DNA from 2 places in the Streptomyces sp. NPDC002306 genome. Region 1 is predicted to be linked to the other one. Evidence: riboswitches for the same ligand, from Rfam matches in the RefSeq annotation. Region 1 holds a riboswitch; the other holds the start of a gene.
The links. A riboswitch is a leader RNA that binds a small molecule or an ion and turns the genes downstream of it on or off. The one in region 1 is predicted to bind cyclic di-AMP.

Region 1 (3,399 bases):
GGGACGTAACCGGCCTGCTTGATGGCCTCGATGATGAGGTCGAGGGCGGCGCGGTTGGACTCCAGGTTCGGGGCGAAGCCGCCCTCGTCGCCCAGGCCGGTGGACAGGCCCTTGGTCTTCAGCACCTTCTTGAGGGTGTGGTAGACCTCGGCGCCCCAGCGCAGCGCCTCGGAGAAGGACTCCGCGCCGATCGGGGCGATCATGAACTCCTGGATGTCCACGTTGGAGTCGGCGTGCGAGCCGCCGTTCAGGATGTTCATCATCGGAACGGGCAGCAGGTGCGCGTTCGGGCCGCCCAGGTAGCGGAACAGCGGCAGGTCGCTGGCCTCGGACGCGGCGTGCGCGACGGCGAGGGAGACGCCGAGGATGGCGTTGGCGCCCAGCGAGCCCTTGTTGTCGGTGGCGTCCAGGTCGAACATCGCCTGGTCGATCAGGCGCTGCTCGGTGGCGTCGTAGCCGACGAGCTCCGGGCCGATCTGCTCGATGACGGCGAGGACCGCCTTCTCGACACCCTTGCCCTGGTAACGGTTGGGGTCGCCGTCACGGAGCTCGATGGCCTCGAAGGCACCGGTGGAGGCGCCGGACGGAACGGCGGCACGACCCGTGCTGCCGTCGTCGAGGCCGACCTCGACCTCGACCGTGGGGTTGCCTCGGGAGTCCAGGATTTCCCGGGCTACGACGACGTCGATGGACGGCACGAGCATCTCCTTCTGGGATGTGACGCGAGCTACGCCGGGCCGGGGGGCCCGGTGGTGCGCGGGCCTGTGGTGGCCACGCGGGACTGAGCCTAACCGCCTCCGGGCGATCGGCCGGCCTTCGACCGCCCCGGGCGCGGAACCGAGAGTAAATTGTTTCCGAACGGAACAAAGCCGGATCACAAAAATCCCCGCTCCGGTGCGTACGGGGGAACACGCACCGGAGCGGGGAGCCCGTGGGGACGGGGGCGGCCCTAGGAAGGCCTCCACTCAAGGAGACACGGACAGGGGAGCGCTGTGGTTCAGCCGCGAGCCGGAACTCACTTCAGGTGCAGCTGCTGACCGGGGTAGATGAAGTCGGCGTCGGCGACGATCTTCTTGTTCAGCTTGAACAGCGCCTGCCAGCCGCCCTTCACCTTGTGCTTCTCGGCGATGGCGCTGAGGGTGTCCCCCTTGACGACCTTGTACTCGCCGTCACCCTTCTCGACCTTCTTGCCGGCCGGGGTGGTGACGGTCTTCGGGGCGACCGGGCGCGCGGTGGAGCGGGAGGCGGCCTGTCCGCCGGTCGAGCGGGTGGCGGGCTTGGTGGACTTGCTCGGCGTGCCGGCGGCACCACCGGTGTACGCGGCACCGGACAGGCCCTTGCCGCAGGTGGGCCAGGCGCCCTTGCCCTGCGACGCGAGGACCTTCTCGGCGACCGCGATCTGCTGGGCCTTGGAGGCCTTGTCGGCGGTGGCCGCGTACTGCGTGCCGCCGTAGGCCGCCCAGGTGGAGGCGGAGAACTGCACACCGCCGTAGTAGCCGTTGCCGGTGTTGATGGACCAGTTGCCGCCGGACTCGCAGCGGGCCACGGTGTCCCACTCGGAGGCGGTGGCGGCGGAGGCTCCGCCGGCCGCCATCAGCGGAGCGGCGACGGCGACACCGGTGACGCCGGCGAGCGCGGCGACGCGGGTGGCCTTGGACGGACGACGGTGCTTGCCCTTGCCGGAAAACAGCATGCTTGGATCCCCTCACCGACGCCTGCGAGGTGAGCTGTCGGGTTCGGGTCGGTTGAGTTGCCCGGCCGCGCCCCTCCCGGGACGCGGCTTCACCCCAAGCCTGGGCCGGCTTCAACTGCCGGTCCTGGCACTTACCTTGGGTCCCCCGCTCCTGCCTACGGCGCTTGACGCGTCGACTGTTCCCGGACGGCCGCTGGCAGGATTCGGCGTTGCGGCAGCCGGGGCCCGCAGTAGCGAGCGGTCACGACCGTAGACACGGGATCGGCCGAATTCCAAAGACGATCAGGGCGTCTGAGACTCATCCCACACTTTCACCAAAACGGACATTTAACGGCGAACCAGGGCGTCAACTCCGGCTGCTTTTCGCCCGTTTAGGCACCGACTCGTCCCCTCTGACCAGCAGTGGACCCGCCGGTCGCCGTGGTACGAGAGCCGGTCTACGAGCCGTCCGCGGCGTACGAGGTCGAGGCGTGCCGGCCGATGAACGAGAAGGCCGACTCCGCCGCGTCCGCCGCTTCCTCGTCGGCACTGCCGCCGCGATGGCGGCCGGTGCCCGACGTGGCCGCGTCGGCGCCGGTGCCGTCGTCCTCGGCACTGTCGGCGACGGCGGTCAGCGAGCCCGTGTCGACGAGGCCCGAAGTGCCGATGGACTGACGGAAGTTGTCGGCGCTGCCGACGCTCGCCCCGCTCTTGGACGAACCGTCACCACCGCGCACGTCGTCCGCGGCGGAGTGCGACGCCTCGCCGGAGCCGGCCGTGCCGGCCGTCGCGTCCGAAGAGGGAGCGGACGGGGAGGAGGACGGCTCACCGGAAGGCAGGATCGAGGTGTCGGCGGAGGACCCGCCGGACGGCTGGGCCGACGGATCGCCGGACGCGTCACCGGAAGAGCCGGACAGACCAAGCGAGTCGGACAGTGAGGGCGTATCGGACTTTCCGCCCGAAGAGCCGTCCAGCACACCCGTGTCGACGGCCGCCGACGCGGAGTCCTTGGCCAGGCCCGAGAGCAGTCCGCACGTGGACCACGCCTCGACTCCCCGGTCGTCGAGGATCTTCTCGGCGACGGCTATCTGCTGGGAGCGGCTGGCCAGGTCGGCCTTGGAGGCGAAGTCGAGGCCGCCGTACCGCTCCCAGTCGTCCTGACTCAGGTGCAGGCCGCCGAAGTACCCGTTGCCGGTGTCGGCGCTCCACGAACCGCCGGTCTCGCACTGGGCGACCTGGTCCCAGGTGCTGCCCTCCGCGGCGCTCGCGCCGGTGGCGGCGAGGAGCGGGATGGCGATGGCGGAGCCGGTCACTCCTGCCGCGACGAGCAAGGCCGGGGCCTGGCGGGGGCGACGGTGACGACCGTTCCCGGAGAGCATACGAAGACCTTTCGCGCGACAGCGGTGAGCGGCACGGAGAGTGAAGCCAAGGCCCGTGCTACGGAGTGAACGTATCGGCAGACGATCACTTGTCACAAGTTAATGCCGCGTAGATCACGTGAAGATCACATTGTTGAACGCTCGTCATCTTTGGGCCGTGAACTCCACGGGCAGGGTGCGCAGTCCGCGCATGATCAGCCCGCCCCGCCAGCGCAGCTCGGCCGGATCCGCCCCGAGCCGCAGATCCGGGAGGCGGGTGAGGAGCGTGGCGAGCGCGGCCCGCCCCTCCAGCCGGGCCAGCGGCGCGCCCAGGCAGTAGTGGATGCCGTGGCCGTATCCGAGGTGCTG
Region 2 (3,399 bases), on a different contig from region 1:
CCGCCGCCGACTCCGTGCCGGTGCGTGGCGCGGGCGCGGTGAAGCGGTATTCGGTCCGCGCGCCGAGGCGGCTGACCGACCAGGGCAGACCGTGGGCGTCGATACCCGCCCGGACGCCCGCCTCGAAGCGCTCGGAGAGCTGGGACATGTGGGCGAAGGCCTGGTCGGTGAGGACGTGTTCCAGGGTGGCGCGCATCGCGGCGACGGACAGCGCGTTGCCCGCGAGGGTGCCCCCGACACCGCCCATGTCCACCAGGTCGAGGTCGGCGCGCGCCAGCAGCCGCTCGGCCAGGTCGGCGGAGAGACCGTAGGCGCCCGCGGGGATGCCGCCGCCGATCGCCTTGCCGATGGTCAGCACGTCGGGCTCCAGGTCCCAGGCCGCGGTGCAGCCGCCCGGGCCGGCGGAGAAGGTGTGCGTCTCGTCGTTGACGAGGAGCGTGCCGTACTGCCGGGTCAGGGCGCGGACCCCGGCCAGATAGCCGGGTTCGGGCAGCACGATGCCGATGTTGGTCAGCGCGGGCTCCATCAGGACGGCGGCGACGTCGCCGTGGGCGAGTTCGCGCTCCAGCTGGGCCAGATCGTTGAACTCGGCGACCCGGCTGGTCAGCGTGACGTCGCAGGGCGCTCCGACGTTGCCGGGACGGGCCTCGCCCCGGCCGTCGGGTCCGACCACGATGAGCGACTCGTCGACGCTGCCGTGGTAGCTGTAGCTGTTCACCAGGATCTTGGCGCGGCCGGTGACGGCTCGGGCGAGCCGGATCGCCCACCGGTTGGCGTCCGTCGCCGTGAGCGAGAAGCTCCACCGCGTCGGCCCGAACCGACGGGTGAGTTCGGCGCCGACCCACTCGGCGTCCTCGGTCGGCAGCATCGCGGTCGCCCCGCCGAGTGCGGCGAACCGGTGCTGGACGGCGGCGGCCACCGCCTCCGGCGAGTGGCCGGCCATCGCGCCCGTGTCCCCGAGGCAGAAGTCGATGTAGTCGTGTCCGTCGATGTCGGTCACCCGGGCGCCCCGGGCGGTGTCCAGATAGCGGGGAAAGGCACCGGCCGTCTTGTTCATCCAGGTCATCGGAACCCGGCCGAAGAGGTGCTCGGACCGCGCGTAGGCGGCCTTCGAACGCGGGTTGCGGCGGTCGGCCTCGGCGCCCTCGCGGGCCAGGAGGTGCTGCAGGCGGGTGCGGTCCATGAGTACCTCGGATGACGACGACGGATGACGCAGGAATGCCTGGACCCTACGACCGGATTCGGCGCCTCTTCAAGGATCGGCACTCGAATCAGTCGGCGTGACGATCGATTCCCGCGCCGCCGCACGACCGGAGAGGAGGCAGGCACAGTGGCCCGGCCGGGGGCCTCCGCACCCCGGAGAGGCCACAAGGAAATGAAGGTCACAATTACGTATCGGGCATACCGCCCTTCAACCTTCACATGAGCCGCACAAATTAGCTAAGTTGGCGCCAGGCCGCTCGGAACCCTCCGGCGAATCCCGCCGGGCCGCGCAGCCTCCGCCGAGTCCGGTGAACCACTGCGGCCGCCGGAGCCGGGGACCCAACCGATCTTTGGGGTGAATCGGCCCAACCGCCCTGCGGGGCAAGGGCCGTAGGGCACGCCTTCCGGAACCTCCGCCCGAACCCGACAGCTAACTCGGTAGGCGGTGCACGGAAGGAGTACGTCGCCGATGGCGCCGGAACGCGACACGCGCCCCGCTGGTCTCGGTCTCCCCGACATGCAGGACGCGGTCAGCCGTGAGGAGATCCGGCGACGGATCAACACCCTCTACGACCGCGCCGAGTCGGACACGGGGACCTACAACGCCACCCGCGCGATGTCAGCGGGAAACCGCAGGCCCGCCGAGCCGACGCGCCCCCCGGAGCGCCGGCCGGGCGATCCCGCCCTCGACAGGGTCGCCCAGCAGTGGTTCGACGTGGCGCGCGCCAAGCTGGGCCCGACCGTCGCGGCGGTACTGCCCGCCGACAGGACGCCCGAGCCGCCGGCCGCGGCCCGCCCGGCCCGCGCCGAGCGCCCCGACCGCCCGGCGGAGCTGCCGGCCGGCATTCCGGCCCCCCGTCTCGAACTGGAGGCGCCCGCCAGACGCGTACCGGAGCTCACCGCCGGTCCCGTCGCCGCGCTCCCGGCCGCGCCGGAGCGGGGACGCGACGCCCTCCCGGCCCTTCCGGCGCCCCAGACCGCCCCGGCTCTCCCGGCCGCGCTGCCCGCCGCCTCGCTCTCACCCTCGCCCTCGCTCACCCCTTCGCCCGCGCCCTCGCCCGACAACGGGTCGCGACAGGCCGCGCTGCGGACGACCAAGGGGCAGATCCAGGACAAGATCGCCTCCGCGAGGCGACTGCTGGCCCGCCAGCTGGCCCTGCGCAGCACACCGCCGGCCGAGCTCGAGGCCGCGCCCGCGCCCGCGGCTGAACCCCTGTGGCCCGCCCCCGCCGAGCCGGATCCGCTGTTCGGCGACATCGCCGGCTGGATCGCGCAGCCGGCGACCGGACTCGACACCGGCCTCCCCGTCAGCAGCGGCTACGCGAACACTCCGGTCGACACCGGGCAGTTCAGCCTCCCCGTCGACACGGGCTACACGAACGGTCCCGTCGACACCGGGCAGTTCGCCGTCGTGCCCGCCGTCGTGGGCTACACCAACAGCCCTGTGGACACCGGGCAGTTCAGCCTCCCCCTCGACACGGGCTACACGAACGGTCCCGTCGACACCGGACAGTTCGCCGTCGTACCGGCTGCCATCGGGTACACGAACGGCCCCGCCGACACGGGACAGTTCGCCGCACCCGCACCCGCTCCGGCCCCCGTTCCCGTGCCGGAGCCGTCCTACGGCGGCAAGGCCGCCATGGCGCTCGACTTCGCCCGCGCCCAGATCGGCAGGCCGTGCCTGTGGGGCGCGACCGGACCCGAGTCGTACGACTGCTCCAGCCTGACCCAGGCCGCCTGGCGGGCCGCGGGGGTCGCGCTCCCCCGTACGGCGCTCGACCAGGCCCGCAGCGTCGCGGCGATACCGCTCACCGACCTCCAGCCCGGCGACCTCATCTTCTTCCACGGCGACGCGGGCCACGTCGGTCTCTGCACGGGCAACGGCACGATGATCCACGCCCCGGGCCCGGGTGCCTCCATACGGGAGGAGTCGATCTTCTTCGCCGGCCAGACCGCGATCCACAGCGCGGCCCGGCCCGCCTGAGCCGAAGGCCGTACGGATCGGCCCGTACCGGAGTGTCCGGTGCTGGCCTTCCGTCGCCGGCGGCGGCATGGTGGAGCCATGATTTTCATCGCCGTACGCTTCACCGTCCGTCCCGAGCGCGCCGACGAGTGGCTGTCCCTGGTGGCTCCCTTCACCGAGGCGACCCGCGCGGAACCCGGCAACCTGTTCTTCGACTGGTCGCGCAGCGTCGA

Region 2: another riboswitch for cyclic di-AMP. It lies ahead of ACWCQK_RS22600 (C40 family peptidase); the one in region 1 lies ahead of ACWCQK_RS25670 (transglycosylase family protein).

What each region holds. Positions count from the first base shown of each region.
Region 1 is NZ_JBSFCK010000014.1:78,990-82,388, reverse strand. It holds gene eno (phosphopyruvate hydratase) at 1-704, opposite strand, end outside; gene ACWCQK_RS25670 (transglycosylase family protein) at 1,016-1,693, opposite strand; cyclic di-AMP (ydaO/yuaA leader) riboswitch at 1,698-1,866, opposite strand; gene ACWCQK_RS25665 (transglycosylase family protein) at 2,131-3,051, opposite strand; gene ACWCQK_RS25660 (cytochrome P450 family protein) at 3,196-3,399, opposite strand, start outside.
Region 2 is NZ_JBSFCK010000011.1:97,068-100,466, reverse strand. It holds gene ACWCQK_RS22605 (transaminase) at 1-1,183, opposite strand, end outside; cyclic di-AMP (ydaO/yuaA leader) riboswitch at 1,491-1,664, shown strand; gene ACWCQK_RS22600 (C40 family peptidase) at 1,673-3,187, shown strand; gene ACWCQK_RS22595 (putative quinol monooxygenase) at 3,266-3,399, shown strand, end outside.